Regions from separate parts of the Nitratireductor thuwali genome, predicted to be linked through region 1. Evidence: predicted binding sites of a transcription regulator. Region 1 holds the regulator's gene; each other region holds the start of a gene.
The links. The regulator PhoB, encoded in region 1, activates phosphate uptake and scavenging genes when phosphate is short. The targets are predictions, from matches to a motif close to TGTCATNNANCTGTCAT.
Positions count from the first base shown of each region.

Region 2: NTH_RS00045 (UDP-2,3-diacylglucosamine diphosphatase) is a predicted target of PhoB. The motif match lies at 8,392-8,408, and genes of this name have one in related genera.
Region 3: phnC (phosphonate ABC transporter ATP-binding protein) is a predicted target of PhoB. The motif match lies at 7,396-7,412, and genes of this name have one in related genera.

Region 1 covers NZ_CP030941.1:1,722,343-1,732,490, reverse strand. Annotated here, with positions in the region: gene pstB (phosphate ABC transporter ATP-binding protein PstB) at 1-173, shown strand, start outside; gene phoU (phosphate signaling complex protein PhoU) at 213-920, shown strand; gene phoB (phosphate regulon transcriptional regulator PhoB) at 934-1,623, shown strand; gene NTH_RS08300 (CRTAC1 family protein) at 1,631-3,259, opposite strand; gene NTH_RS08295 (hypothetical protein) at 3,263-4,687, opposite strand; gene NTH_RS08290 (ROK family protein) at 4,684-5,928, opposite strand; gene xylF (D-xylose ABC transporter substrate-binding protein) at 6,109-7,152, shown strand; gene NTH_RS08280 (sugar ABC transporter permease) at 7,260-8,573, shown strand; gene NTH_RS08275 (ATP-binding cassette domain-containing protein) at 8,619-9,410, shown strand; gene NTH_RS08270 (hypothetical protein) at 9,485-9,658, opposite strand; gene NTH_RS08265 (DUF1328 domain-containing protein) at 9,707-9,874, opposite strand; gene NTH_RS08260 (response regulator) at 10,080-10,148, opposite strand, start outside.
Region 2 covers NZ_CP030941.1:1,090-11,237, forward strand. Annotated here, with positions in the region: gene NTH_RS00005 (NAD(P)H-hydrate epimerase) at 1-19, opposite strand, end outside; partial or broken gene NTH_RS00010 (P-II family nitrogen regulator) at 332-652, shown strand; partial or broken gene glnA (type I glutamate--ammonia ligase) at 710-2,104, shown strand; gene NTH_RS00020 (ABC-type transport auxiliary lipoprotein family protein) at 2,186-2,782, opposite strand; partial or broken gene NTH_RS00025 (MlaD family protein) at 2,848-4,220, opposite strand; gene NTH_RS00030 (ABC transporter ATP-binding protein) at 4,250-5,056, opposite strand; partial or broken gene NTH_RS00035 (ABC transporter permease) at 5,058-6,242, opposite strand; gene dgcA (N-acetyl-D-Glu racemase DgcA) at 6,343-7,326, shown strand; gene NTH_RS00045 (UDP-2,3-diacylglucosamine diphosphatase) at 7,408-8,253, opposite strand; gene NTH_RS00050 (SDR family oxidoreductase) at 8,467-9,246, shown strand; gene NTH_RS00055 (NADP-dependent malic enzyme) at 9,283-10,148, shown strand, end outside.
Region 3 covers NZ_CP030941.1:2,194,424-2,204,571, forward strand. Annotated here, with positions in the region: gene hutH (histidine ammonia-lyase) at 1-1,477, shown strand, start outside; gene hutG (N-formylglutamate deformylase) at 1,575-2,384, shown strand; gene hutU (urocanate hydratase) at 2,381-4,054, shown strand; gene NTH_RS10630 (TRAP transporter substrate-binding protein) at 4,123-5,214, shown strand; gene NTH_RS10635 (TRAP transporter small permease subunit) at 5,303-5,812, shown strand; gene NTH_RS10640 (TRAP transporter large permease) at 5,809-7,359, shown strand; gene phnC (phosphonate ABC transporter ATP-binding protein) at 7,497-8,330, shown strand; gene phnD (phosphonate ABC transporter substrate-binding protein) at 8,422-9,330, shown strand; gene phnE (phosphonate ABC transporter, permease protein PhnE) at 9,436-10,148, shown strand, end outside.

The DNA of each region.
Region 1 (10,148 bases):
AGAATTACACCATCGTCATCGTCACGCATTCCATGCAGCAGGCGGCGCGCGTTTCACAGCGCACAGCCATGTTCCACCTCGGCAACCTTGTCGAGGAGGGGCCGACGGACAAAATGTTCACCAATCCCGAAGACAAGCGCACCCAGGACTACATTACAGGCCGCTTCGGCTGACCGGCTGGCAGGACGTTTTTTTCACAAGGAACCGTTTTCATGGGCGAGCATACAGTTACGTCGTTCGACGAGGATCTGGAGCAGATCGACCGGCTGATCCGGGATATGGGCGACCTCGCCGGCGCGATGACCCACGACGCCACGCGGGCTCTCCTCAAATCCGACAATGCCCTGGCGCAGCGGGTCATCTCCGACGATACGATCATGGACGCCAAGCAGCGGGACCTGGACGAGAAGGCCATCACCCTGATCGGCAAGCGGCAGCCGATGGCGCAGGACTTGCGTGCCGTGGTCGGAGGCATCCGCATGGCATCCGACCTCGAGCGGATCGGCGACCTGGCCAAGAATATCGCCAAGCGGGTGGGCGCGGTCGGCGACAGCGCCACGCCGCGCAGCCTCACCCACTCGATCGACGCAATGGCCCAGATGGTCATCGTCCAGGTCAATTCGGTGGTCGAACGCTATGTCGAGCGCCAGCCCGACGCGTTGACCAAGCTGCGCGACGAGGATGAGAAGATCGACATCCATTACACGTCCGTCTTCCGCGAACTCCTCACCTATATGATGGAAGACCCGCGCAACATCACCGCCTGCACCCATTTGCTTTTCTGCGCGAAGAATCTGGAGCGCATAGGCGACCACGTCACCAACATCGCCGAGAACGCCTATTATGTGCTCACGGGCGAACAGCTTCCAGTCCAGCGTCCGAAGCTGGACGAGACGCAAATGACGATGAGCGCGCAATAGCGGAGAGTACTGGATGATCGCACCCAAAGTCATGGTGGTCGAGGACGACGAACCGCTATGCGTCCTGCTGCGCTATAATCTCGAGGCCGAAGGCTATCAGGTCGAGATGATCACACGCGGAGATGAAGCAGAGGTCCGCCTCCAGGAGAACGTTCCCGATTTGCTGGTGCTCGACTGGATGGTGCCGGCGATCTCCGGCATCGAACTGTGCCGCCGGCTGCGCATGCGGGCGGACACCGAGCGCCTGCCCATCATCATGCTGACCGCGCGGGGCGAGGAAAGCGACCGCGTGCGCGGCCTTGCCACCGGTGCCGACGACTATCTCGTGAAGCCGTTCTCGACGCCCGAGTTCATCGCCCGGGTGCGCGCGCTCCTGCGCCGCGCCAAGCCGGAGGTGCTTTCGACGGTGCTGAAGGTGGGCGACATCATTCTCGACCGGGAATCGCACCGGGTCTACCGCCGCAAAAGCGAAATCAGGCTCGGGCCGACGGAGTTCCGCCTGCTGGAGTTCATGATGCAGCACCCAGGCCGCGTCTTCTCGCGGAGCCAGCTTCTCGACAATGTGTGGGGCGAGACGATCTATATCGACGAGCGCACCGTGGACGTGCATGTCGGCCGGCTGCGCAAGGCCGTGAACCAGGGCCGCATGCCCGACGTCATCCGTACCATTCGCGGCGCCGGCTACGCGATACGGGAAGCGTAGAGAGCGATTACTCCCGCGGGTACCAGTACCGCGCTTCCACCGCGCCACGCTCTATCCGCACGAAATTGTTGGCGAAGACGCGGTAGGGCGGGCTCCATTCGCTGTCAGGCCATTTGACGCGGATTTCGGCGCGCTCGGAGGTGCCGACGCCGGCGTGGACGAAGCCGGTTCGTCCCGAGGCATGCCCGCCGCCGACCTGGACGGTGCGGTTGACCGTGCGGGTACCGATCTTCACCGAAACGAGCGCGCCCACCGCGTTCCGGTTGGGGCCTTTCTGGGCGAGTTCTATGGCGACGAAGTTGCCGCCCGGCCTCGGGCCCGCCTCGCTTTTCGCACCGAGATTGCGGAACAGGGACGCGGGCTGCTCGCGGTTGACGACCAACAGATCCAGGAGGCCGTCGGCATTGAAATCCTCGACCACCGCGCCGCGGCCCTTTGTGGGCAGACCGATGCCCGCCGTGCCGCCCGCTTCCGCGAAAGAACCGTCCCACTGGCCGAGCAGGAGATTGTCGGGATCGATGGCGGCGAAATCGGGCATCTGCTCGACATTGCCCTTGGCGATGAAGAGGTCGAGCAGGCTGTCATTGTTGAAGTCGGCGAACTCCGCATGCCAGCCGGTGGAGGGCTTCAGATCCCTGCCCTTGTAGGGCCGGTGCGCTGTCGCGCCGCGCTCGAAGGCGATGTCGGTGTAGATCGGACGGTCTTCCGCCGCCTCCTCGTCGAGGCGCTGCAGCTTGGTGTCGCCCATCGAGGTGAGAGCGTATTCGGGGTAGCCGTTGCCGTCGATGTCGCCCTCGGCGATGCCCATCCCCCAGATCGTCAGATGCCGCCAGCCCTCCGACCGGCTGAAGAGCCGGGGCGCGCGGCCCGGCTCCACGTGCCAGAGCTGTTCCTCGCCGCCGCGATAATAGTGCCGGTCATTGGTGATCCGCAAGTCCTGCGTACCCGAGCGGTTCCAATCGGTGAACAGCATGGACAGGGTGCAATAGCCGGGCGCCAGCGGGCGGCGGTCGTCATACAGCGGCCCTTCTTCCCCTTGCGCGGGGCGGTATAGAGCATTGTCGTGGCAGGTGCCCCAGGGTGCGCCGGGGGCGGTGCGATCCACATAGTTGCCGATGGCCAAAGTCGGGTAGGCGTTGCCTTCCTCCCATGTGGCGGAAAAGGCGGTGGTCCATTCGCGCCCGCCCTCGAAGGCGAAGGCTTCGTTGGCCGGCTCGAAGCGGCATTCCGGCCCGCCTTTCAAGAGGATGTTCTCGCCGAGGCGCAGCAGCACGAGGTCCTGGTAACCGTCATTGTCGATATCGAGCGGGTATGCACCGAGCACCTTTTCGAGATCGCGAGGCTTCAACCCGGTCTCGACCGCCTCGAAACGAAGGCGGCCACCGGTGTTGCTCCGATTGATGTAGAGCTTCGCCGGCAGCTTGCCACCCGCAATGAGGAGGTCCGGCATGCGGTCGCCGTTGCAGTCGAAGGAGGCTGCGCCGCCGCCTACGAAATATTCCCAGGGGCCCCGATAGGCGTGGTCGATGCCGGCTTCGACCGCCTCCTCCTGCATCGCAGGAACATCGCTGACGGGGCCGGCGATGCTTGCCGGGATGCAAGCCAGTAGCGCTGTTATCGCAATCGCGGTCCGCATTGCCTACTCCTCGATCACCAGCGTCTTCAGGAACGCGACGAGCGCGGTTCGGTCTTCGTCGGAGGCGGCAACATAGCGGTCGCGCGCGGCCCGCCCCTCGCCGCCATGGGCGCGGATCACCTCATCCAGCGTCGGCAGGTCGTTGCGGTGGCCATAGGGGCCCGTCGAGCCTGCACCCCAGAGTTCGGCGGTCATGAAGACATTACGCTCGACGAAGCGCTGGGCAAGGAGCTCGTTGCCGAGCGTCGCCACTTCCTGATCGGCGATAACGTGGCGCTTGAGGTCGCCAAACAGCGGCACCAGCACATTGCCTTCGGCATCCCGGGGAAGGGTGCTCGCCCATTCGAGCAGGGCCAGATCGTAGGTCACGGGCTCGGCCAGTTCGCCGTCGCGCAGCGTTCCGGCCATATCCAGCGGGCCGGGATCTGCGAACTCCAAGGAGTTCAGCGGCAAGGCGCGCTTGTGGCATGCAACGCAGCCCATCGCATCGAACAGGGCGCTGCCGCGCGCGGCCGGCGCCTCCCATTCAGGCTGCTCGGGTTCGAAGACGACGGGCGCCTTCAGCCCTGCCTGCCATGCCACCAGCGCCGAAATGTCGCCGTCGCGGATCTCATCCTCGACCCCGTCACCGTCGTGGTCGCGCTCGCCGGTCCAGCGCGGACCGAAACGCTCGGTGGCCTGCATGCCGTGATGATGATTGAGCGCGTTGACGGTGAACTGGCGGATCGACGTCATCACGCCCTTCTGGCTGAACGGGCGCACGACGAGATCGTCGTCGACGCCCTCGACACCCGCAAGATCCAGCATGCCGTCGGGCTCTGCGGTGATCGTTCCGAAGGAGACGCCCTTGCTGGCGAGGGTGGCCGTGGTGGGCTTGCCGGTCCCACGCGCCGCCTCCAGGGTCCGCCGCCGCGTCTCGCGCAGGTCGGCCGTCATCTCACGGGCGAGCAGTTCGATCAGCCCGGCGCCGAAGAGATGGTTGGAACCGCGTTCATTGGAAAACTGGGGGTCAAGGCTATCGAAATCGGCGCTCTCGAAACCTTCGGATACGAAGACATTGGTCACGAAATCTCCGGCGCCGCCGACGATGGGCATATTGTGGCAGCCTGCGCAGGAATTTGCGTCCATCCCGGCCGAACGGAAAAAGCCGTTCTCGGGCGGGCGCTTGCGCTTGGTCGGCACAATCGCCTGGGTCGCGAAAGGCCGGCCCACGCCGTCCGCTGGCGTGAAATGGCCGATGAAGAGATGCTCGCCGCGCTCGCGCAAGGCGTCCAGCGCGGCGCGGTCCAGCTTGTCCGCAAGCGTGTCCTGTTCGACCGCACCCGGCATCACCGCCTCGTTCCAGGGCTCCGCGCCGGCCATGGGAGCAGGCATCGTGCAAAGGGCGGCGCCCAGGAGCGCCAACCTTTTCCATGTGCGGAGGTTCATGCGACGTCCTCCCTTCCCGGGGCGCCGACCGGCAGGGCCAGATGGAGGGCCGGCGCAAAATAGTCTCTATCCAGGCTGGTCAGAGCGGTCATTGCGCATCCATGCTCGATCAGGGGAACCTCGTTGCTCTCCGTCTCAAAGCTGATGGCGTCGGCATGCTGACCGCCAGCCGTCTGTGCCAGATACCGGCGTATTCCCGGTTCCAGGAGGTCGAACGCCGCCGTGCCCTGTCCGACCACGGCAATGGGCGCGGGATCGATCAGCGCGAACAGATTGCCCAGCCCGTAGCCGAGCGCCTCGGCGGCCTCGCGGAAGGCCTCGCCAGCCCGCTCGCCGCCGGCCCGGGCGGCATTGGCGAGTGCTTCCATCTCCGAAGCGTCGATGTCGGCGATGGGCTTTTCTAACGGGCTCTTGCCATGGGCGCGCCGCCAGATCGCGTAGTTGCCGGCAAAGGCCTCAATACAGCCGCGCTTGCCGCAGCGGCAGAGGGGCCCGTCCGGCCGGTGGTTCATATGGCCGAACTCGCAGCCGGACGAATGCTCGCCCGTGAACATATGGCCGTTCAGCATCAGGCCCATGCCGATGCCGTGGGACAGGAGGATCGCAACAAAATTGTCCCGATAGCGCTCGGGCCGGAGCCAGCGCAGGGCGGCGGCGATGAGATTGCAGTCGTTGTGGACCGTCACCGGAACCGAAAAAACATCCTCCAGCAACGGGCCGAAGGCGACATTCGCGTGGGGGCTGATGGGTGACCACAGCATTTCCCTGCCAGCCGAATCGGCAATGCCCTGCACGGCGATGCCTATGCGCATGATCTGCCCATGGCCGGCGGTGACCTTCCTCACTGCATCCACGGTCGCATCCATCAGCTCCTGGCGGCTCAGAGCCAGTGTCGGCAGGCGGTAGCCGTACCGGGCGACGGGTGCGCCGCAATAGTCCACCAGCACGGCCGACAGGCTGTTGAAGGACAGGATGAGGCAGACGACGCGGGCGGCCTCGGGATCGGGTGCGATGGCAATTTGCGGCCGTCCGCGCCGCGGCGCGGCGGCTTCGCCGGGCGGCACCTCGCGCATGATGCCCTCTTCGATGAGATCGGAGGCAATGGCGGAGATGGTGGAATGGCTGAGGCCTGTCACACGCGCGATGTGCGTGCGCGAGGGCCTGTCCGCCTGGCGGACTGCGGCAATGACCATCGCCCGATTGCGCTTGCGCATCTCGTCGTGACGGATTCCGACCGTCATCAAGTCTTCTCCTCCCGGCGGGCTCGGTACAACTTGCGCAGCAAGCGATGTCCAATCCCGCCACCAAAGCCATATTGACACGACAAGAAACGTGAGTCATTCTTTTTTTCGAGGCTCGAAAAAATGAGCTTCCTGGTGAAAGCCAATATTGTCGCGCCGTTCGGCGCCGGGAGGAAAATCATGAAGAAGACTGTCACCGCCGTGCTGGCGGGTCTCACGCTGTCACTGTCGCTTTCGACGGCAGCCCTTGCAGAAGGCAAGACCATCGGCGTTTCCTGGTCGAATTTTCAGGAAGAGCGCTGGAAGACTGATGAGGCTGCCATCAAGGCTCAGATCGAGGCTGACGGCAATACCTATGTATCCGCCGACGCCCAGTCTTCGGCTTCCAAGCAGCTCACTGATGTCGAAGCGCTGATTGCGCAGGGTGCCGACGCGCTCATCATCCTGGCGCAGGACTCCTCCGCCATCGGCCCGGCGGTTGAAAAGGCTGTCAATGAAGGCATTCCGGTCGTCGGTTACGATCGTCTGATCGAGAATCCCGACGCCTTCTATCTCACCTTCGACAACAAGGAAGTCGGACGTATGCAGGCGCGAGCCGTCTACGAGGTGCAGCCGACGGGCAACTACGCCTTCATCAAGGGCTCCTCGGCCGATCCGAATGCCGATTTCCTGTTCGAGGGCCAGATGGAGGTGCTCAAGCCCCACATCGAGTCCGGCGATATCACCAATGTCGGCGAGGCTTATACGGATGGCTGGCTGCCGGCCAACGCCCAGAAGAACATGGAGCAGATCCTGACCGCCAACAACAATGAGGTGGACGCGGTCGTCGCCTCCAACGATGGCACGGCCGGCGGCGTCGTGGCCGCACTTGAAGCGCAGGGTCTGGCCGGTTCCGTCCCGGTCTCCGGCCAGGACGGCGACCATGCTGCGCTCAACCGCATCGCGCTGGGCACGCAGACCGTGTCGGTGTGGAAGGATGCGCGCGAACTAGGCAAGGCGGCGGCGGAGATCGCCAATGCGCTGGCCGAGGGCACCGCGATGGCGGATGTCGAGGGCGCGGTTAAGTGGTCCGACGGCCCGCAGGGCGTGGAGATGAACGCCATCTTCCTGAAGCCTGTGCCGATCACTCGCGACAATCTCGACGTCGTCATCGACGCGGGCTGGGTAACCAAGGACGTTGTGTGTCAGGGCGTCGAAGCTGGTAAGGTAGACGTCTGCGGCTAATCAGCCGAGCAACAGGTTGAGACGCCGCGGCCGGATGGACCGCGGCGTTTTTTTGAAAGCAAGAACAGCCGCATGGCAGGCGCCTGGCGGCGGAAGGGGAGGATGAGATGGCGGAGGCTACGTCTGGGGTACAAGGACAGGGTGCGTCCGCATCGTCCAGCGGTGCTGCGCAGCGCTTCCTGAAGGCCACCGAACTCGACACGCGCATGCTGGGGATGCTGGGAGCGCTCGGCATCATCTGGCTCGGGTTCCATTTCCTGTCGGACGGCCTGTTTCTGACGCCCCGCAATCTTTGGAACCTGTCCGTTCAGTCGGCATCGATCGCCGTCATGTCGACCGGGATGGTGCTGGTGATCGTGACGCGCAATATCGATCTTTCGGTGGGCTCGCTGCTGGGATTTGTCGGCATGGTGATGGGTGTCACGCAAACCGAGTTCCTGCCTGACCTCCTTGGCTTCGGGCATCCCGCCACCTGGGTTTTGGCGCTCGGCATGGGCATTCTCGTCGGCGCGGTGATCGGCGCCCTGCAGGGCTATATCATCGCCTTCATGGGCGTGCCTGCCTTCATCGTCACGCTGGGCGGGCTGCTCGTGTGGCGTGGTGCTGCCTGGTGGGTGACGAGCGGGCGGACGGTGGCGCCGATGGATTCCACCTTCCGCCTCATCGGCGGCGGTCCGCAGGGCGCGATCGGCTCCACCTGGAGCTGGATCGTCGGCCTGATCGCCTGCGCGGCCGTGATCTCGATGCTCTTCGCCGGACGCCGTCAGCGGCGCAAGTTCAACTTCCCGCTGCGGCCGCTCTGGGCCGAAGCCTTTCTCGGCGCGGTCGGCTGTACCTTCATCCTTGGCTTCGTCTGGGTCGTCAATTCCTATCCGTGGCCGAGCGGCATCGTTCGCCGATATGCGGAGGCGCACAACATCACCATTCCCGAGGGCGGGCTTTTCATCGCCCACGGTATCGCCATTCCGGTGCTGATCGCCATCGGCGTCGGCGTCGTCATGTCCTTCATCGCCCTGCGCACCCGCTTCGGACGTTATGTCTTCGCCATCGGTGGAAACCCTGAGGCGGCGGAGCTGGCCGGCATCAATACCCGCTGGGTAGTGATGAAGATATTCATTCTGATGGGCGTCCTGGTGGCCATCGCCTCGGCCATTTCGACCGCCCGGCTTAACGCGGCGACGAATGCGCTGGGCACGCTGGACGAGCTTCTGGTGATCGCCGCGGCGGTCATCGGCGGCACGTCCTTGGGCGGCGGTGTCGGCACGATCGCGGGCGCGATGATAGGCGCCGTGCTGATGCAGTCCCTGGCTACCGGAATGATCCTGCTGGGCGTCGACACGCCGCTGCAGAATATCGTCGTGGGGCTGGTCCTGGTTTTGGCCGTCTGGCTGGACACGATCTACCGCAAGCGCATGCAGTAGCGGCGCCAGATCGTGCGTCCCGGCGAAACGCTCTAGGAGGAGACAATGGAAAACAAGGCACCGCTCGTCGAGATGAAGAACATCTCGATCGCCTTTGGCGGCATCCATGCCGTCGAGGACGCCACGGTGGATCTGCGCGAAGGCGAGGTTGTGGCGCTCGTGGGGCACAATGGCGCGGGCAAGTCCACGCTGATCAAGATTCTGTCGGGCGCCTACAAGCGCGATGCGGGAACTATCTTCATCAAAGGCGAGGAAGCACAGATCACCAACCCGCGCGATGCCAAGAAATACGGCATCGAGACGATCTATCAGACGCTTGCGCTGGCCGACAATGTGGATGCGGCGGCAAATCTTTTCCTTGGCCGCGAACTGATGACGCGGTGGGGTACGCTTGATGACGTTGCCATGGAATCGGAAACGCGCAAGGTCATGGGGCGGCTCAACCCGCGCTTTCAGCGGTTCAAGGAGCCGGTAAGCCGGCTATCAGGCGGGCAGCGTCAGTCCGTGGCCATCGCCCGCGCCATCTATTTCGATGCTCGCATTCTCATCATGGACGAGCCGACCGCCGCGCTCGGTCCCCAGGAAACTGCCCAGGTCTCCGACCTGGTGCGCCAACTCAAGCAGGACGGCATAGGCATCTTCCTGATCAGCCACGACATCCACGACGTCTTCGATCTCGCCGACAGGGTCGTGGTCATGAAAAACGGCCAAGTGGTCGGTACCGCCAGCACCAAGGATGTGACCGAAGACGAGGTGCTGGGGATGATCATCCTGGGCAAATGCCCGCCCGGAGCAGTGCCCGGACCTGGCGCCCTTCAGACGGCCGCAGCGGCTTGAACGGAAAGCAAAGGGCCGGCACCAATGAGCCGGCCCTTTGCCAAGTTCCTTTTCGGGATGCTGCCAGATGGGTTCTAAACGATATTGATGATCAGGAGCACCGCCACGACGGCCGCCAAGATCAAAAGTGCCAACCGGAAATAGCCGAACGGGCCGTAGTTGGGGCCGGGTGGCAATGGATCCCTCTCTTCGACATTGACCATCGCAAGACGCGCTGCGTCTTCGGCATTCCTCAACATTTCGTTCATCTCTGCTCCCTTGCGTGTCGCACGCCCGTACGGTTCGATGTGCCGATCCTATCGCGCCCGTCTGAAGAGGCCGAGGACCAGCGAGATGACGAGCAGAACGAGGAATATATAGAAAAGGATCTGCGCGATGCCTGCCGATGCACCGGCAATACCACCAAAGCCGAGCGCGCCGGCGATCAGTGCGACCACCAAGAATACAAGTGCCCAATAAAGCATAATGCGTCTCCCTGGATCACTCCCACTTCACCGAAAGGCGGAGGGACCTACTGGTTTGTTTCATGCAATTCTGCCGGAGGTTCCCGCTTTGCTGGAATTGCCTTGGGTTTGAACTCCTCGGAAAACGCCGGTCGCCATCATATGGTTCCCCGCAAAAAAGCCGCCTTGGCAGGCGGCTTTCAAGGACGGTGGGCCAAGAGTGTCGTCAGGCCGCTGAAACGCGCGCCTGACTGTCGAAGAAGAGCGCCTGGCTGATGAGCGCCTTGACCATGTC
Region 2 (10,148 bases), 1.7 Mb from region 1:
GCGTAAGCAGTTCAATCATGGCGGCCCTTTGTGCGACAAGTTTCCACGACGCCGCCCGTCGCGGCAATTGCATTTCGCGCTCTGCTAATTCTTTTTGCATGGTGCACAATAATTGATCACTTGTTAGGGTGCAGACTGCATGTCAGCCGGGCAGCACGGCCCGACCAAGCGCCATCATCTGCACAGCGGGCCGCGCTTCCCGGCGAAAAGCCACTCCCGCCCCGTGCCGGAACGCCCGCGCATGAACTGGCACGCTTCGTGCATACGATAACGGGAGCGGGGGGCGAACCCTGCTTTACAAAGCAATCGGAGGCCGCCAAAGCATGAAGAGATCGAGGCGATCATCAAACCGTTCAGCTCGACGAGGTGAAGGAAGCCCTTCAGGAAGTCGGGCTTCAGGGCATCACCGTCCCGAGGCGAAAGGTTTCGGCCGCCAGAAGGGACATACGGAGCTCTACCGTGGCGCCGAATATGTCGTCGACTTCCTGCCGAAGGTGAAGATCGAGGTGGTGCTCGCCGACGACATGGTCGAGGCCGCTATCGACGCCATCCGCAAGGCGCGCAGACCGGCCGGATCGGCGACGGGAAGATATTCGTCACGAATGTCGAGGAAGTGATCCGCATCCGCACCGGCGAGACCGGACCGGACGCGTCTGAACGGCCACCGAACCGATTGTTGAAGAGTTGTCATAGACAGGGATTGAAAAGAATGACGACAGCACAGGACCTTATGAAGCAGATCAGGAAAACGACGTGAAATACGTCGATCTGCGCTTTTACCGACCCAAGGGCAAGATGCAGCACGTGACCATGGATGTGGGCTCCGTGGACGAGGACATGTTCGCCGACGCGTCATGTTCGCGGCTCATCGGATCGCGGCTGGAAGGCCATCAACGAGTCCGACATGGTGCTGATGCCGGACACCGAATCGGCCCATATGGACCCCTTCTTCGCCCAATCCACCATGGCGGTGATCTGCGACATTCTCGATCCGGTTTCCGGCGAATCCTATAATCGTGATCCGCGCGGCACCGCAAGAAGGCGGAAGCCTATGTGAAGTCGGAAGGCTTCGGGGACACCGTTTATTCGGCCCCGAGGCGGAATTCTTCGTCTTCGACGACGTCAGGTACAAGGCCGACCCCTACAACACGGTTTCAAGCTGGACTCGACCGAACTGCGTCCAACGACGACACGGAATATGAGACCGGCAATCTCGGTCACCGTCCGCGCGTCAAGGGCGGATATTTCCCGGTTCCGCCATCGATTCCTGCAGGACATGCGCTCCGAGATGCTCACGTATGGGCGAGATGGGGTGAAGATTGAGAAGCACCACCACGAGGTGGCCGCCGCCCAGCACGAGCTCGGAATGAAGTTCGACACGCTGACCCGCACCGCCGACATGCAGCAGGTCTACAAATACGTCGTCCACCAGGTCGCCAACGCCTATGGCAAGACGGCCACCTTCATGCCCAAGCCCATCTATGGCGACAACGGCTCCGGCATGCACGTGCACCAGTCGATCTGGAAAGACGGCAAGCCCACCTTCGCGGCAACGAATATGCCGGGCTTTCCGAGACCTGCCTCTATTATATCGGCGGCATCATCAGCATGCCAAGGCGATCAACGCCTTCACCAACCCCTCGACCAACTCCTACAAGCGCCTGGTTCCGGGCTTCGAGGCACCGGTCCTGCTCGCCTATTCCGCGCGCAACCGTTCGGCCTCCTGCCGCATTCCCTTCGGCTCCTCGCCGAAGTCCAAGCGCGTCGAGGTCCGCTTCCCCGACCCGTCGGCAAATCCATACCTGGCCTTCGCGGCCATGCTGATGGCCGGCCTCGACGGCATCAAGAACAAGATCCACCCCGGCCAGCCGATGGACAAGGATCTCTACGACCTGCCGGCCAAGGAGCTGAAGAAGATCCCGACCGTCTGCGGCTCCCTGCGCGAAGCCCTGATGAGCCTCGACAAGGATCGCGGCTTCCTCAAAGCCGGCGGCGTGTTCGACGACGACCAGATCGATTCCTACATCGAACTCAAGATGGCCGAGTGCTGCGTTTCGAGATGACGCCGCATCCGGTCGAGTTCGATATGTACTACTCGGTCTGATCCGCGCCACGCGCTTTGCAACGAGCAGAACCCCCGGTGGAAACGCCGGGGGTTTTTCGTTTGCCGGCGGCGGGCGGGCGGCTACAGACGGTCGAGCGACCAGCTGACGATTTCGGCGGCGGCAACCTGGAAGGCGGCGTCGAGCGCACGGAAATAGGCATTGTTGCCGCTTCCGCTGACAGGCGCGCTGGCCACGAAGGTCTGCGAGGCCCGGACGACGCCCGTGCGGTCGTTCAAAACGCGGACGTAAAGCTCGACGAAAGCCGCCTCGCCGCCATCGGCGCGAATCTCGAATGCGCGGATTTCCGGAATGATCTGATAATCGATGGCGAGCCCATCGCCTGGCTTGCCGACGCCGCCAAGCGCATCGGTCGACTGAAAGGCCGCGGAGAGCTTGGCCTGGACGATGTTGGGCAGATTATCGGCCCAGCGCGCGCCGCCGAGGAGTTGGACGGCGCCATCCCGGGTCCGAACGACGATGTTCTCGCCGTCGAACACTTTCAGCGCGTCCGGCTCGGCAATCAATATCTGGACACGCGCCAGCCGACGGCCGCTCTCGACGCGCGGTGAACTCAGCTCATAGGCGTCGACCGGCGGCGGACCGAAGCCGGGAATGGCTGCGCATCCGCTCAGGGAAGCGGCGAGTGCAAGCCCGCATGCAATGCGCAATCTTCTCAATTCGAGCTCCCGGAAATCCCCTGCCCCCGTACAGGTCGAAAGTCTTGCGGGCCGATCTGTCCTTGTCAACGGCGCTGGCGGCCCTCATAGCGCCGAATGGAGCCTTCCCCACCGGTAATGATGCGTTGCGGGTTCTGCTCGAATTCGGTGACGGCGCGCTCTATGCGGTTGATCGCGCGCCGGGAGTCTTGCACCAGCGCCTCCACCTCGCGCAATCCCTGAACGGAAAAGCGCGAAAGCCCCTCGGTGATCGGTCCTATGCGGGCATTCAGCGTTTCGGCCACCTGGCGGAACGATTGCAGCGTGGCTCGCGCCTCTCCAATCAGGTCCTCGCCTTCGCCCGCGTCCAGCATGCCGTCGAGCTTCGCCAGCACGCCATCGACGCGAACGGAGGCCTGGTTGAGCCGACTGGCAAGCTGGCCCGCGTCGGAGATGAACTGATCGATATCCTCGGTGCGTCCGCCGATCGTCTGGCTGACGCGGGCGATGTCCTTCGAAGCCTCGTTGACGGCGGTGCTCGCCTGCTCGAAATTCTGAACGGCCGTGGCCACGGCCGCGGCGTCCACTCCCTCCAGCACGTCATCGACCTTGCCGAGCGTGACGGTCGCATTGCGCGAGAAGTCGCCGATCGAGGCGACCGCCTCGTCAACGCCCGCCATGATCGTGTCGAGCTCGTCGCTGGCGCTCGCCAGCCGGCTGGTGAACGTGTCGATATTGCCGACGATCTTGGCCACCCGCTCCCTGTCGACGGAAACGATCAGTTCCTCGGCTGCCTGCAGGGTCGTTTCGAGCTGGTCCGAAACCTTCGCGATGGTGCCGGACAGGTTGCTGACATTTTCGAGGAAGCGGTCGATGCCTTCGGCATTGCGCGACAGCGAGGCAGAGAAGGTCTCGACATTGCGTAGCGTCTCCGTCAACGGACCGCGCGCGTCGGTCACGAAGCCCTCCAGTTCCCCGATGACGTTGTCGGCGCGCGTCAGGAGGCTTTGGGCCGTCTGCAGCAGGTTCGTCACTGCGGAAGGGCTCGCCGTGATCTCGGCGACCGTATTCTGCTCCTCGGCCAGTTCGAGGAGGTTCGGCTCATCGGGATCCCCGCCTTCAGTTCGATATTTGCCGTTCCGGTGAGACCCGCCAGCCCGACATCGGCCTGCGTCGAGCGCGTGATGGGCGTCAGCCGGTCGACCTCCGCATCGGCGATGGCAACGCTCGGATTGGTAAGGTCGAGATAGACGCGGCGGACATCGCCCACCTGGACACCGTTGAAAAGAACCGCGCTGCCACGTCGAAGTCCGGACGCCGAACCGGGGATGCGGAAACGCAGCGTAGCGGTCTCGCCGCGATCGCCGATTGCAGCCGTCCAGTAGACGAACCCGAATGCCGCCAGAACGGCAAGGATCGTGAACAACCCGACGACGACATAATTTGCTTTTGTTTCCATCAGTTAGACGTCTTCTTTATATCTGTTCGTCAGCGATCTATACGCCGCGCGCGCTTGCCCCGGAAATAGGACTTCACCCACGGCTCCTCGCTTTGCATCATGTCGTCGACAGTGCCTTCCACCAGTACACGTTTCTTGCCCAGCACGGCAATGCGATCGCATGCCGTCAACAGGCTGTCGAGATCATGGGTCACCATATAAACGGTCAGGCCCATCGTATCGCGCATCTTGGCGACCAACTCGTCGAAGTCGGCCGCACCGATCGGATCGAGGCCGGAAGTGGGTTCGTCCAGGAACACGATGTCGGGATCAAGCGCCAGGGCGCGGGCAAGCGCGGCGCGCTTGATCATGCCTCCCGACAATTCGTAAGGGTGCTTGTAAGCGGCATCGCGCGGCAGCCCCACCAGTTCCACCTTGAGCAGCGCCAGCTCGTTCATGAGCGCCTTCGGCAGGTCGAGATATTCGCGCATGGGGACCTGAATGTTCTCCAGGACGGTCAACGCCGAAAACAGGGCGCCGTGCTGGAACATGACGCCGAGGCGCATGTCGAGCAGCATGCGCTCGTGCTCGTCCAGATGCTGCAGGTCCTTGTCGAACAGGCAGATCGACCCGGCGGCCTTGGGCACCAGGCCCAGTATGGCGCGCAGCAGCACCGACTTTCCCGACCCGGAAGCGCCGACGAAGCCCAGGATTTCGCCGCGATACACGTCCAGCGACAGGTTTTCCAGAACGCTTGTCTCGCCGAACCTCACGCTGACGTCCCGCGCCGAGAGCACCACCTCGCGCCGTTCGTTCTGCGCCGGCTCGGCGCCGTCGTTTTGGGGCGATGCGGCCATCAAAATCGATCGCCGCGTAGAACATGGCAAACATCCCGTCCACCACGATGACGACGAATATGGCCTTCACCACCGAGGCCGTGACGTGGCTGCCGAGCGACTCGGCGCTGCCGCCGACCTTCATGCCTTCGACCGAGGCGATCACGCCGATGATCAGCGCCATGAACGGCGCTTTGATGAGGCCGGCGAAGATGCTCGACAGATCGATGGCCTCACGCAGTCGGTCGATGAAGGCAGCCGGCGGGATGCCCGAATAAAGCCAGGCCGTGGCCATCGCGCCAGCCAGCGCGGCGAAATTGGCTACGATGGTAAGGCACGGTATGGCGATCACGAGGGCGACGAGGCGCGGAAACACCAGCACGCCAACGGGGTTGAGGCCGATCACGGTAAGGGCGTCGACTTCCTCCCGCATCTTCATGGAGCCAATTTCGGCGGTGATCGCACTTCCGGAGCGGCCGGAGATCATGATCGCCGTCATCAGCACGCCGAGCTCGCGAAGGATCAGGATGCCGACAAGGTCGACAACGAATATCTCCGCGCCGAAATAGCGCAGCTGGAACGCGCCCTGCTGGGCGATGATGGCGCCGACGATAGCCGACATCAACACGATGATCGGCACGGCGCCCACGCCCATCCGGTCGATCTGGCTGACGATGGCCGCCGGGTTGATGGCATGCTTGCGGCCCAGCTTCATCTGGGCGCCGCTGACGGTGGCCCCGAGGATGTGAAGCCCGTAGCGTATATCGTCGCGCGCTTCGTACATGGAGCGGCCGACAGCCATGGGAATACGAACGAGCCAGCCGTCCCGCGGCGGCTTGGGCGGCAATTCCGGCTGTTCCGCGATTGGCTCGACGGCCTCCAGCAATATTCTGGCGGCAGCGCTTTCGCCGCTGATCTCGACGGTTGCCCCGCGCCGCCGCTGTTCGGCGATGAGCCGGGCGATCAGCCATGCTCCGGCCGTGTCCAGATAGCCCGTTCGGGAAAGGTCGAGTTCCAGCGTTTCGAAATCGTCGCGTGCCAGAAGTGCCCGCATATCGCCGTCGACGAGGCCCACCGTCCGCGTGGTCCAGTCACCGGCAAGCCGGCAGGCCAGCGTGCCGCCGTCGGACGAGGTTTCCACGGCCGGGGCGCGCACCGCCCCAGGCTGGCCTTCGTCATGTGCTTGCGTCATCTCACTGCTCGCCATAAACGTGCTTTAGCGCATCAACCCGTTCCGTGGGAACCGATTTCGCCCCGCGCGGCTTCGGATAGAGGCTTGCCCACAACAGACGAACCCGAGAGGACCCATGCCGCTTTCCCTGATCGTCGAAGTCGAGCGCTTTCCCATTGCCGGCGTTTTCCGCATTTCCAGGGAATCGCGCACGGAAGCGACTGTCGTCACCTGCATTATCGGCGACGACAGGGCGACCGGGCGCGGGGAGTGCGTGCCGTACAAGCGCTATGGGGAGACACTGGAAGGGGTCGTTGAACTCATTGAAAGCCTCCGCTCCGACATTGCCGACGGCATCACGCGGCGGGAACTCATGTCGAAGATGCCGGCAGGGGCGGCGCGCAACGCCATCGACTGCGCCCTGTGGGATCTGGAAGCCAAGCGGAGCGGCAAGCCCGTTTACGAGCACGTCTGCCGGCAGCCGCCGCGGCCCGTGACGACCGCCTACACGATCTCGCTCGGAGAGCCCGACGAGATGGCCACACGGGCGCGCGCCGTCTCGGACCGGCCGCTGCTCAAGGTGAAGGTCGGCGGCGCCAATGACGTGGCCCGCATTCGAGCAGTCGCAGCGGCCGCGCCGAACAGCCGGCTCATCGTCGACGCCAATGAAGGCTGGAACGACGACAACATAAAAGACAATCTTTTGGCCTGCGCCCATCACAATGTGGCGCTGGTAGAGCAGCCGCTGCCCGCGGGGAAGGATGCGATATTACGGGATATTCCCCACGCCGTGCCGGTCTGCGCCGACGAAAGCCTGCATACCGCCGATGATCTGGAAGCGATGCGCGGCCTTTACGACGCCATCAACATCAAGCTCGACAAGACCGGTGGCCTGACGGCAGCGCTGGAACTGCGCGAAAAGGGCCGTGAACTCGGCTTCTCGATAATGATCGGCTGCATGGTCGGCACGTCGCTTGCCATGGCGCCCGGCGTCTTGTTGGCGCAAGACGCCGATTTTGTGGACCTCGACGGGCCATTGATGCTCAGGGAAGACCGTGTGCCGGGGCTCCGCTATTCCGGTGCCCTCGTTTCGCCGCCCGATCCCGACCTGTGGGGCTAGAGTGCTTCCAGGAAAAGTGGAAGCCGGTCTTCGGTCTAGAATTGCATACGGTTCGGCGCTCTTGTGAAATGGTGAACGGATCTAGGCCGGTTCGACTTCGACCGGCTTCGGGCGGATGCCGGCTTCCAGGCGTTTGCGCCCACGTTCGGCCGCTGTCGTCAACGCGGGATGGCCCGTCCATGACAGAATGTCGAAACGGCCGTCGAAATCCTCGACCAGCGCGGTGCAACTCTCCACCCAGTCGCCGGTGTTCATGTAGCGCACGCCGGCGATGTCCTCGATCGCGGCGTGATGGATATGGCCGCAGATCACTCCGTCGACATTCGACCGCACCGCTTCCTGCGCCAGGATGTCCTGAAAGGAACTGATGAACTTCACGGCCTTCTTGACCTTGACCTTGGCCCAGGAGGAGAACGACCAGTAGGGCCGCCCCATGAGCCGGCGGAAGAAGCCGACGGCCCGATTAACCAGAATGGCACCGTCATAGGCCTTATCGCCGAGATAGGCGAGCCAGCGGACATTGTGCACCACGGCGTCGAACTGGTCGCCATGGATGACCAGAAAGCGCTTTCCGTCCGCGGCCTCGTGGACAATGCGGTCGGCCACCACGATCCCGCCGAAATGCACGCCCTGGAAAGGCCGCAGGAACTCGTCGTGATTGCCGGCGATATAGTAGATTCTCGTCCCCTTGCGCGCCTTGCGCAGCAGCTTTTGCACGACGTCGTTATGGGCCTGCGGCCAATGCCAGGAGCGCCGCAGCCGCCAACCGTCGACGATATCTCCGACCAGATAGATCGTCTCCGCCTCGTGATGGCGCAGGAAGTCTATGAGGAATTCCGCCTTGGCGGGCTTCGATCCCAGGTGAACGTCCGAGATGAAGATGGTGCGGTATCTGTGGGGCGTGGCGGCGGTCATCGCTTCGTCCATGCTAGAGCCTTCTGCGGTCAGATCGAATCGTTTGGGCTCCGCATGGATGCGGAAAACCGAGGAAATGAGGGCATTTTGTGCGTTCCAGAGGCCTCAAGGCGTTCCAAGTGCGGTCGCGCCTCCTATGGCCAGATTCATGTCACAGCCATATGACGGTTGTTTATTGCCCCCCTTGCGGCTAGATGAACCGGACGGAAAATCGGGGAGAAAATCATGGATCTCGGCATCAGCGGGAAGAACGCCATCGTCTGCGCATCGAGCCGGGGCCTCGGCCGCGGTTGCGCCATGGCGCTGGCGGAGGCCGGCTGCCGCGTGGTCGTCAACGGGCGCAGCGCCGATTCGGTGAAGCGGACGGCCGAGGAGATCCGCGACCGCTTTTCCGCCGAGGTCGCCGAGGTCATCGGCGACGTGGCGGAGCCTGCGGTCCAGAAGGCGCTTCTGGCCGCGTGCCCCGCGCCAGACATCCTCGTCAACAATAATGGCGGCCCTCCCCGGCGCGACTTCCGGGAGCTTACGCGCGAAGCGATGCTCGACGGGGTGACCCAGAACATGGTCGTTCCTCTCGAGCTCATTCAGGCCGTGGTGGACGGTATGGCCGAGCGCGGTTTCGGCCGTATCGTCAACATCACCTCGCTTTCCGTGTACATGCCGATCGAAGGTCTCGACCTTTCGTCCGGCGCGCGCGCCGGTCTCACGGCCTTCCTTGCCGGGGTGTCCCGCACCGTGGCGTCCAGCAACGTGACCATCAACAACATCCTGCCCGGCAAGATGGATACCGAGCGCCTGCAAGGCGGAATTCGCCGCGGCGCAGAAACGTCGGGAATGAGCGTCGAGCAGCAGGCCAAGCTCCAGATGGAGGCAATCCCGGCCAAACGGTTCGGAACGGCAGAGGAGTTCGGCAAGGCCTGCGCTTTCCTGTGCTCTTCGCATGCGGGCTACATCACCGGCCAGAATCTCATCCTGGACGGCGGCCTCTACACCAGCGCATTCTAATTCTTCCCGCATCGCGAGCGGACAAGGGAATATTTCATGGCGGACGACCAGCCCCTATCGACCGACAGTGCGGATCTCGACGAGGCAGCCCTCTTCTTTCACCGATATCCCGTTCCAGGAAAGCTGGAGATCCAGGCAACGAAGCCGCTCGGCAATCAGCGCGACCTCGCGCTCGCCTACTCGCCCGGCGTTGCGGCGCCATGCCTTGCCATTCAGGAAGATCCGGGAATGGCGGCCGAATATACCGGGCGTTCCAATCTGGTGGCCGTGGTTTCCAATGGCTCCGCCGTCCTGGGATTGGGCGATATCGGCCCCCTGGCCTCCAAGCCCGTGATGGAAGGCAAGGCGGTTCTGTTCAAGAAATTTGCCGGCATCGACGTATTCGATATCGAAATCGATGCACCCGACATTGCGCGCATGGTGGACACCGTGTCGGCGCTGGAGCCGACATTCGGTGGCATCAACCTCGAGGACATCAAGGCGCCCGAATGCTTCGAGGTGGAAGATCAGCTCAAGAAGATCATGGATATCCCGGTCTTCCACGACGACCAGCATGGCACCGCCATCATCGTCGCCGCCGCGATCCTCAACGGGCTCGAGCTTGCCGGCAAGGACATCGCGAAAGCGAAGATCGTGACTTCCGGCGCCGGCGCGGCCGCGCTCGCCTGCCTCAACCTGCTGGTTCATCTGGGCGCCAGTATCGAGAACATCTGGATCACCGACCGCTTCGGCGTCGCTTATCGTGGCCGCACCGAGGAGATGGATCGCTGGAAGGAGCCCTACTGCAAGGACACCGATGCGCGCACGCTGGCTGACGTCATCGGCGGCGCAGACATTTTCCTCGGCCTGTCGGCGGCCGGCGTCCTCAAGCCGGAAATGCTCGAGCACATGGCGGATCGTCC
Region 3 (10,148 bases), 470 kb from region 1:
ACTGCCCGTCAGGATCGATCCGGCCTACCACGGGCAGATCGAAGCCGCGGCGGCGCGCATCGCACAGATCGCCGGCGGCAGCGAGGCCGTCTACGGCGTCAATACCGGCTTCGGTAAACTCGCCAGCGTCAGCATTCCCGCGCAGGACGTGGCCGCACTCCAGCGCAATCTCATCCTGTCCCATTGCTGCGGCGTGGGCGCGCCCTTGTCGGCGGAGATCGTTCGGCTCGTCATGGCGCTGAAGCTGATGTCGCTCGGGCGTGGCGCCTCGGGTGTGCGTATGGAGATCATAGCGCTTCTGGAAGCCATGCTTGAAAAAGATATTCTGCCGGTGGTCCCGGAAAAAGGTTCCGTCGGCGCGTCGGGGGACCTTGCCCCATTGGCCCATCTAGCAGCCGCGATGATCGGCGCGGGCGAAGCTTTCTTTGCCGGCGAAAGAATGCCCGCCGCCGAGGCACTGGCCAAGGCCGGCCTCGCACCGGTGACGCTGGCCGCCAAGGAAGGGCTGGCGCTGATCAACGGCACCCAGGTTTCGACCGCGCTCGCTCTGGCCGGGCTCTTCAAGGCGCATCGGGCCGCAAGGGCAGCCGTCATCACCGGTGCGCTGTCGACCGACGCCGCCATGGGCTCGTCAGCTCCCTTCCACCCCGAGATTCACACGCTGCGCGGTCATAGAGGGCAGATCGACACCGCCGCCGCGCTCTGGACATTGCTCGAGCGCTCCGAAATCCGCGAGAGCCATCGCGAAGGCGACGAGCGTGTGCAGGACCCTTACTGCATCCGCTGTCAGCCGCAGGTGGACGGCGCTTGCCTGGACGTGCTGCGTCAGGCGGCGCGCACGCTGGAAATCGAGGCCAACGCGGTGACCGACAATCCACTGGTGCTTTCGGACGGGCAGGTTGTCTCGGGCGGCAATTTCCACGCCGAGCCGGTGGCGCTGGCCGCCGACCAGATCGCACTTGCGGTGTGCGAAATCGGGGCGATCGCCCAGCGGCGTATCGCGCTCCTGGTCGACCCGGCGCTCTCCTTCGGCCTGCCGGCATTCCTGGCCAAGAAGCCTGGCCTGAACTCGGGCCTGATGATCGCCGAGGTGACCTCCGCCGCGCTCATGTCGGAAAACAAGCAGATGGCGCATCCGGCCTCGGTCGATTCCACCCCCACCTCCGCCAATCAGGAGGACCATGTCTCGATGGCCTGCCACGGCGCCCGGCGCCTGCTGGCGATGACCGAGAACCTCTACGGCATCGTCGGCATAGAGGCCGTGACAGCGGCGCAAGGCCTCGACCTGCGCGCTCCATTGAAGACCGGCGCCGAACTGCAGAAAGCCCATTCCGCCATCCGCGCCGTTGTGCCGGAACTCGAAGCGGACCGCTTCATGGCGCCCGACCTGGAAAAAGCCATCGAGCTCGTGCGCTCCGGCAGCCTCAATGCCAGCATTTCGCCGGGCATCCTCCCGGAGTTGAGGAGCGAGCCGTGATCGGAATGGACATTTGTTCATGGCTTGGCGCAGCCCCTCACCCCGCCTGGTTCCGGCAGGCGGATGAGGGGCAGCGCGGCATTTCCGGAGGTCTTCGATGACCCCAGTCGACGTGCATCAGGGCACCTCGCCCATCATTCTCGGCCTGCCGCACACGGGAACCCATGTCCCGGAAGACATCCGCGCCCGTCTCAACGACCAGGGGCGGCTGCTCACCGATACGGACTGGCACGTCCACCGGCTCTATGATGGACTGCTGGAGGGCGCGACCACGGTGCGCGCGACATTCCACCGCTACGTGATCGACGCCAACCGCAGTCCTTCCGGCCAAAGCCTTTATCCCGGCCAGAACACGACCGGCCTGGTGCCGCTGATCGATTTCGACAATCGGCCGATCTGGAGACCGGGCCACGAGCCCACGGAAGCCGATACGGCCGAGCGGCTTGCCACCTTCCATGCCCCCTATCATGCGGCGCTCGCTGCCGAGATAGAGCGGGTGAAAGCTCTGCACGGCCTGGCCATCCTTTATGATTGCCACTCCATACGCTCCCATTGCCCGTTTCTCTTCGAAGGGCGGCTGCCCGATTTCAATATCGGCACCGACCACGGCAGGACATGCGCGCCTGCGATTGAGCGGGCGGTGGTGGATGTCTGTGAGGCGGCCGATGGCCACACCAGCGTGCTCAACGGCCGCTTCGTCGGCGGCTGGACGACGCGTCACTACGGACAGCCGGACAACGGGCAGCACGCCATCCAGATGGAACTCGCGCAGGCAACTTATCTCGCCTCCGAGGCCCTGCCCTTTGCTTATGATCCGGACAAGGCGGAGCGCCTGCGCCCGCATCTGAAGGTTGTTCTTGAACGCCTCGAGGACATCGCGCTGTCGATGAAAAGGAAAGAGCGATGACAAACCCGCGCCACAACATCCGCGACGTGAAAGCCCCGCGCGGGCCGGAACTCAACGCCAGGAGCTGGCTCACGGAAGCGCCGCTGCGCATGCTGATGAACAATCTCGACGCCGAGGTGGCCGAAAACCCCAATGAGCTCGTCGTCTATGGCGGGATCGGCCGGGCGGCGCGCACCTGGGATGATTTCGACCGCATCGTGGCGACGTTGAAAACCCTCGGTGAGGACGAGACGCTGCTGGTGCAGTCGGGCAAGCCGGTCGGCGTGTTCCGCACCCATGCGGATGCGCCGCGCGTGCTCATCGCCAATTCCAACCTCGTGCCGCATTGGGCAAACTGGGACCACTTCAACGAGCTCGATAGGAAGGGCCTCATGATGTACGGCCAGATGACGGCCGGCTCATGGATCTATATCGGCAGCCAGGGCATCGTGCAGGGCACCTACGAGACCTTTGTCGAGGCTGGGCGCCAGCACTACGGCGGCGACCTCAAGGGCCGGTGGATACTGACGGCGGGGCTGGGCGGCATGGGCGGCGCGCAGCCGCTGGCCGCCGTCATGGCAGGCGCCTGTTGCCTGGCGATCGAGTGCGACGAGACCCGCATCGATTTCCGCCGCCGCACCCGTTACGTCGACGAAAAGGCGACCTCGCTCGACGAGGCGCTGGAGATGATCGACCGCTGGACCAAGGCCGGCGAGGCGAAGTCGGTCGGCCTGCTCGGCAACGCTGCCGAGATCGTGCCGGAGATGGTGCGCCGGGGTGTGAAGCCCGACCTGGTGACCGACCAGACCTCGGCCCACGATCCCGTCAACGGCTACCTGCCGAAAGGCTGGACGGTGGCTGAATGGCGCGAGAAGCGGGAGAGCGATCCGAAGGCGGTGGAAAAAGCCGCCCGCGCGTCGATGCGCGAGCATGTGGAAGCCATGGTCGCCTTCTGGAACCGCGGTATCCCAACCCTCGATTACGGCAACAATATCCGGCAGGTGGCGAAGGAAGAAGGCCTGGGGAACGCTTTCGCCTTCCCCGGCTTCGTGCCGGCCTATATCCGCCCACTGTTCTGCCGCGGCATCGGCCCGTTCCGCTGGGCGGCCCTTTCAGGCGACCCGGAAGACATCTACCGCACCGACGAGAAAGTGAAGGAGATACTGCCCGACAACGAGCACCTTCACCGGTGGCTGGACATGGCGCGCGAGCGCATCGCCTTTCAGGGCCTGCCGGCGCGCATCTGCTGGGTTGGCCTTGGCGACAGGCATCGTCTGGGCCTGGCATTCAACGAAATGGTGGCCAAGGGTGAACTGAAGGCGCCGGTGGTCATCGGCCGCGATCATCTGGATTCGGGCTCCGTCGCCTCGCCGAACCGCGAAACGGAGGCGATGAAGGACGGTTCGGACGCCGTCTCCGACTGGCCGCTGCTCAACGCGCTGCTCAACACCGCCTCCGGCGCGACCTGGGTTTCGCTGCACCATGGCGGCGGCGTCGGCATGGGTTTCTCGCAGCATGCGGGCATGGTCGTCTGTGCCGACGGCACCGATGCGGCGGCGGCCCGGCTGGAGCGCGTCTTGTGGAATGACCCGGCGACCGGCGTCATGCGCCATGCCGACGCCGGCTACGAGGAAGCGCTCGACTGGGCGAGAAAACAGGGATTGCGGCTGCCCGCGATCCTGGGAAATTAGAGCATGATCCCGAAAAGGGACTCCGGTTTTCGGCAACCATCCTGATCTAAACGACAAGGGGAACGACAATGAAAAGACGTCAATTCTTGCAGACAGCGGGTATAGCCGGCGTGGCGACGGGGCTGGCCGCACCGGCAATCGCCCAGGACAAGCGCACCTGGAACATGGTCACCGCATGGCCGAAGAACCTGCCCGGTCCCGGCGTTGCCGCGCAAATGCTCGCCGACCGCATCACCGCACTGTCGGGCGGACGGCTGGAAGTCAGGCTCCACGCGGCGGGTGAGCTGGTTCCAGGCAATGGTGTCTTCGACGCCGTCTCCGAGGGCACGGCCGAACTCTACCATGCGGTGCCTTCCTATTGGGGTTCCAAGTCGCGCGGCATTCTCCTGTTCGGATCGCAGCCCTTCGGCCTGCGCGCCGACGAGCAGCTTGGCTGGCTGATGCATGGCGGCGGTCAGGAACTCTATGACGAGATGTATGGCCGGTTCGGGCTGAAACCTTTCCTGTGCGGCAATTCGGGCCCGCAGTGGCAGGGCTGGTTCCGCAACGAGATAAACTCCGTGGACGATCTCAGGGGCCTGCGTTTCCGCACCACGGGGCTTGCCTCGGAAATGTGCGCCAAGCTGGGCATGGCCGTTCAGGCCATGGGGGGCGGCGACATGTTCCAGGCGCTGCAGTCGGGCGCGCTGGATGCCGGCGAATTCATCGGCCCGTGGAGCGATTCGGCTCTCGGCTTTTATCAGGTCGCCAAGAACTACTACTGGCCGGGCGTTGGCGAGCCTTCCTCGGCGGAGGAATGCGCGGTCAACATGGCGGCCTACGAGGAACTGCCGGAAGACCTCCAGCAGGCCGTCGCCTATGCTTGCGAGTCCCTCTACAATCCGGTCTGGACCGAATACTCCACCAAGCACGCCCAAGCGCTCAAGCAACTCGTCTCCGAGCACGGCGTTCAGGTGAAGCAACTGCCCGAGGATGTCATGGTGGCGATGGGCAATGCGGCCGGCGAGGTGATTGCGGAACTGCGCGAGGACGACGACGAACTCGTCAAGCGGATCGTCGAGAGCTTCCTTGCCTACCGCCAGAGCATCGCCGAATACATGGTCTACGCCGACAACGGGCAGATGAACGCCCGCGCGCTGGACTATAACTACGGCGGGTGATCGACTGCTTGCGGTGGGGCGCGCCCGTCCCGCCGCGAAGTCCCTCCGGAAAGAAACCGACCCGCTTTGCGAATGGGAAAACCAATCCATGCAGCGCTTGGCAACCGCGCTTGATCAGGTGAACATTGCCGTCGGCGCGACCGTGCGCTGGCTGGCGCTCATCATGGTGCTCGTGCAGTTCGGCACTGTGGTCCTGCGCTATGTCTATGGCGTCAGCTTCATCTTCCTCAGCGAAAGCGTCCTTTATCTGCACGCCGCGCTCTTCATGCTTGGCGCGGGCTATACGCTGCTGGTGGATGCCCATGTGCGCGTCGACATCTTCTACGGCTCGCTCTCCACGCGCAAAAAGGCGCTCATCGACATATTGGGCGCGACCCTCTTCCTGCTGCCTTCCATGGTGATGATCGCGTGGTTCTCCTGGCCGTCGGTCCGCAATTCATGGGCGGTGATGGAAGGCGCGATCTCCGTCGGCGGCATTCCGGCTTCGTTCCTCCTGAAGTCGCTCATTCCCGCATTCTGCGGCCTGCTTGTCATTCAGGGACTGGCCTGCCTACTGCGCGATCTGGCGCTTTACCGCGACGGGACGAATGCCGCATGAGCCTGCCGCTCGATCTTCTCATGTTCGCCGCCCTCATCGCGGCCATTCTCGTTGGTTATCCCGTTTCCTTCATGATGGCGGGAACCGCCGCCATTTTCGCCCTGATCGGATGGATGACCGGGCAGTTCCATCCCGCCCTCCTTGGTGCGCTCGGCCAGCGCGTCTTCGGCCTTTTGACGAATAACGTGCTGATCGCCATCCCGCTCTTCGTCTTCATGGGCGTGGTGCTGGAGAAGAGCCGCATTGCGGAAGAGCTTCTTGAAACCATGGGCCGGCTTTTCGGCGCCATGCGCGGCGGCCTCGGCGTATCGGTCGTGCTGGTCGGCGCGCTGCTTGCCGCCTCGACGGGTATCGTCGGCGCGACCGTTGTGGCGATGGGCCTGATCGCACTGCCCACCATGGTGCGCAACGGATACGATCCGAAGCTTGCCTCGGGCATCGTCTGCACCTCCGGCACGCTCGGCCAGATCATCCCTCCCTCGACGCTGCTGATCATCCTCGCCGACGTCATGTCGAACGCCTTCCAGCAGGCGCAATACGAGCAGGGCAAATTCTCGGTCGAGACCATATCCGTGGGCCAGGTCTTTGCAGCGGCGCTCCTTCCCGGCCTGACACTGGTCGGCGTCTATATCGTCTATCTGCTGATCAAGGCGACTTTCGTCCCCCAATCCGCTCCCGCGCTGGCGGAAGCCGGAGAGCGTCCCTCCGCGCGCCAGATCATGCGCGCCGTGGTGCCGCCGGTTCTGCTCATCGTGGCTGTCCTGGGCTCCATACTCGGCGGCGTCGCGACGCCCAGCGAGGCGGCAAGCGTCGGCGCGGTCGGCGCGCTGCTTCTGGCCGGCGCGCGGGCGGAGAAGAATGCCCGCCTCATCGTCGCCGGCGCGGCCGCCCTCGGCCTCGTCGCCGTCCTGGCCGGCTCCGTGCCGGTGCGCCTGCAGCGCAGCGATACCGATATGGCCGACTGGGCACTCGGCGGATTTCTCACCCTGTTGGTGCTGATGGGCCTTGCGGCCGTCCTGCAATCGGTGTGGCGGGCGCAAAAGAAGGGGATCCTGACCCCCATCGTCACTTCGACCATGACCGTGACGGCGATGATCTTCGCGACGATCCTGACCGCGTCGGTCTTTTCGCTGGTGTTCAGGGGCTTGGGCGGCGATGTGCGGGTGGAAGAATTCCTCACGCAGATGCCCGGCGGCCCGCAAGGCGCGCTGATCTTCGTGATGGTGCTCATCTTCGTGCTCGGCTTCTTTCTCGATTTCGTCGAGATATCGGTGATCGTGCTGCCGCTGGTCGCGCCCATCCTCATCCTCATGGGGCACGATCCGCTGTGGCTGGCGGTGCTTATCGCCATCAACCTGCAGACCTCGTTCCTCACCCCGCCCTTCGGTTTCTCGCTGTTTTATCTGAGGTCGGCCGCGCCCAAGGAGATCACGACCAGGCAGATCTATCGAGGGGTTATCCCCTTCATCATGCTGCAGATCGTCGGCATGGCGGTGATCTGGTTCGCGCCGGCCGTTTCCACCTGGCTACCGCGCATCATATTCTGAGGTCCAGGATGCGCCCCAAGCAGCGCGCCGGTGGATTGTCAAGAAACTGACATTTCGCCGACATCGCAGCTTCACGCACGACCGCTAGGCCATGTCGCGAATAAGGACGAAAGCGTCCGCGGGATATGGGAGTGGTCATGCTTGAGATACGCGGTGTAACCCGCCGCTTCGGCAAAACGGTTGCGGTGAAAAATGTCGATGTGAAGATCGCCGAGGGCGAGATGGTCGGCGTCATCGGCCGGTCGGGCGCCGGAAAGTCCACCCTGCTTCGCATGATCAACCGGCTGATCGAAACGAGCGAAGGCGCCATCACCTTCCGCGACCTTGAGGTCTCGAAACTCCGCGGCACAGCCCTCCGGCGCTGGAACCGCGACTGCGCGATGATCTTCCAGCAGTTCAACCTCGTACCGCGCCTCGACGTCCTGACCAATGTGCTGCTTGGCCGGCTCAACCATCGCCCGACGGCGATGAACCTTCTCAACATCTATTCCCGCGAGGAGCGCATCCAGGCGATCGCCGCGCTGGAGCGGCTCGACATCGCCCATACCGCCCTGCAGCAGGCAGGAACGCTCTCCGGCGGGCAGCAGCAGCGCGTGGCCATCGCCCGTGCGCTGATGCAGGAGCCGCAGATGATCCTGGCGGACGAGCCCATCGCCTCGCTCGACCCGCTCAATGCCAAGGTGGTGATGGATTCGCTTGCCGACATCAACGCCCGCGACGGCATCACGGTCATCACCAATCTGCACACGCTAGATACGGCGCGACACTATTGCAGCCGCATCATCGGCATGGCGCACGGCGAGGTTGTGTTCGACGGCACGGCGAGCGAGCTGACCGCAGCGGCCGTGCGGGAAATCTACGGTGCCGACACAGCCGGCGAAGGCGTATCCGAGGAGATCACCTCGACCAGCATCGAAACGCCCGCACGGCCGCGCCGCGAGCGGGCGCTTGAACCGGCATTGGCAGGTTAGGCCCGGCGGAACGCCCGCCCGGCCAAAAACGAAAGTCACAACCTCACAAATCGATTGCCGGAAGAACCGGCATGCAACAGGAGAGACGGACATGTTGAAGAAAACTCTGTTGGGCGCCGTGGCATTCACGGCTTTGATCGTCGGCGCGGCCCAGGCCGAGGACCTCAAGGAATTCCGCATCGGCATTCTCGGCGGCGAGAACGAAGCCGACCGCATGCGCAACTTCCAGTGCATGACCGAGGCGCTGCCGGAAGTGCTGGGCGTCGAAAAGGTTTCGCTGTTCCCGGCATCCGATTATGACGGAGTCGTGCAGGGCCTGCTCGGCGGTACGCTGGACTATGCCGAACTCGGCGCTTCGGGTTACGCCAAGGTGTATCTGGAAAATCCGGATGCGGTCGAGCCGATCCTCACGACGGTGCAGACGGACGGTTCCACCGGCTACCATTCGGTGATGGTGGCGCGCAAGGATTCGGGCATCCGCACGCTCGAAGACCTCAAAGGCAAGAAGCTCGGCTTCGCCGACCCTGATTCCACCTCCGGCTATCTCGTCCCCGCCGTGACCCTGCCAAAGGCGCTGGGCATGCCGATCGAGGAGCATGTCGCCGAAACGGGCTTCGGCGGCGGCCACGAAAACCTGGTCCTCGAAGTGGTCAAGGGCACATTCGATGCCGGCACCACCTGGGCCTCCGGCGTCGGCGATTTCTCCGACGGCTATACCTCCGGCAACCTGCACAAGATGGTGGAGAAGGGCATCCTCGACATGGACGATCTGGTCGAGGTCTGGAAATCGCCGCTGATCCCCAACGGCCCCGTCGTCGTGCGCACCTCGATGGACGACAGCATGAAGCAGGCCTTCAAGGACTTCATGATGAAGCTGCCGGAGAGCGACCCGGAATGCTTCTCCGCCATCCAGGGCGGCGACTACAAGGGCTACACGGAAGTCACGCCGGCATTCTACGAGCCCATCATCGACGCCCGCCGCTCGAAGATCGGCTCGTAAACACGATCCATTGAGGCAGCGCGCCGCCCTTCATCCGCCTGCCGACAGAGGCAGGGGCGAGGGGCGGCGTATGCCGGCTGAAAGCTCCGCGCGCAGAAGCACACAATGACCGCAACCACCCATCATCCCGGCCTCTCCGAAGCCGGCCAGACCGTCGAACGGCATTTCCGGATGCTGGCCGGGCGCAAGCGTCTCTATACGATCGGCGGCATCTTATTCATGGTCCTGGCCATGGGCGGTTCCCTGTGGTTCGCCAATGAATCGAACGCCGGCAAATTCTTCGACCGACTGCCCTATCTGTTCGATTTCGTCGGCCAGATGGTGCCGCGCGACGGTATGGAAATATGGCGGGCGCTGTTCGATCTGCCATCGCCCTATGACGATGGCAGCCTCAAATACAACTACCCCGAAGGCCGGATCTATTTCACCCAGTCGCTCTATCTGCCGGAATATTTCTACAAGATGCTGGAGACGATCAACATAGCGCTGGTGGCGACGCTGATCGGCTTCGGTCTCGGCTTCGTGCTGTGCTTTCTGGCCGCCTCCAACCTGATGACGCGGCGCTGGCTGCGCTTCTTCGTCCGGCGCTTCATGGAACTCCTGCGCGCCTTTCCCGAGATCGTCATAGCCGGCTTCTTTCTGGCGATCTTCTCGCTCGGAGCGGTCCCCGCCATCATCGCCGTCGCCGTCCACACGATCGGCGCGCTGGGCAAGATGTTCTTCGAGGTCGTCGAGAACGCGGACCTGAAGGCCGAGGAAGGGCTGCGCGCGGCGGGCGGCAATTGGGTCGAAAGGGTCTGGTTCGGCGTCGTGCCCCA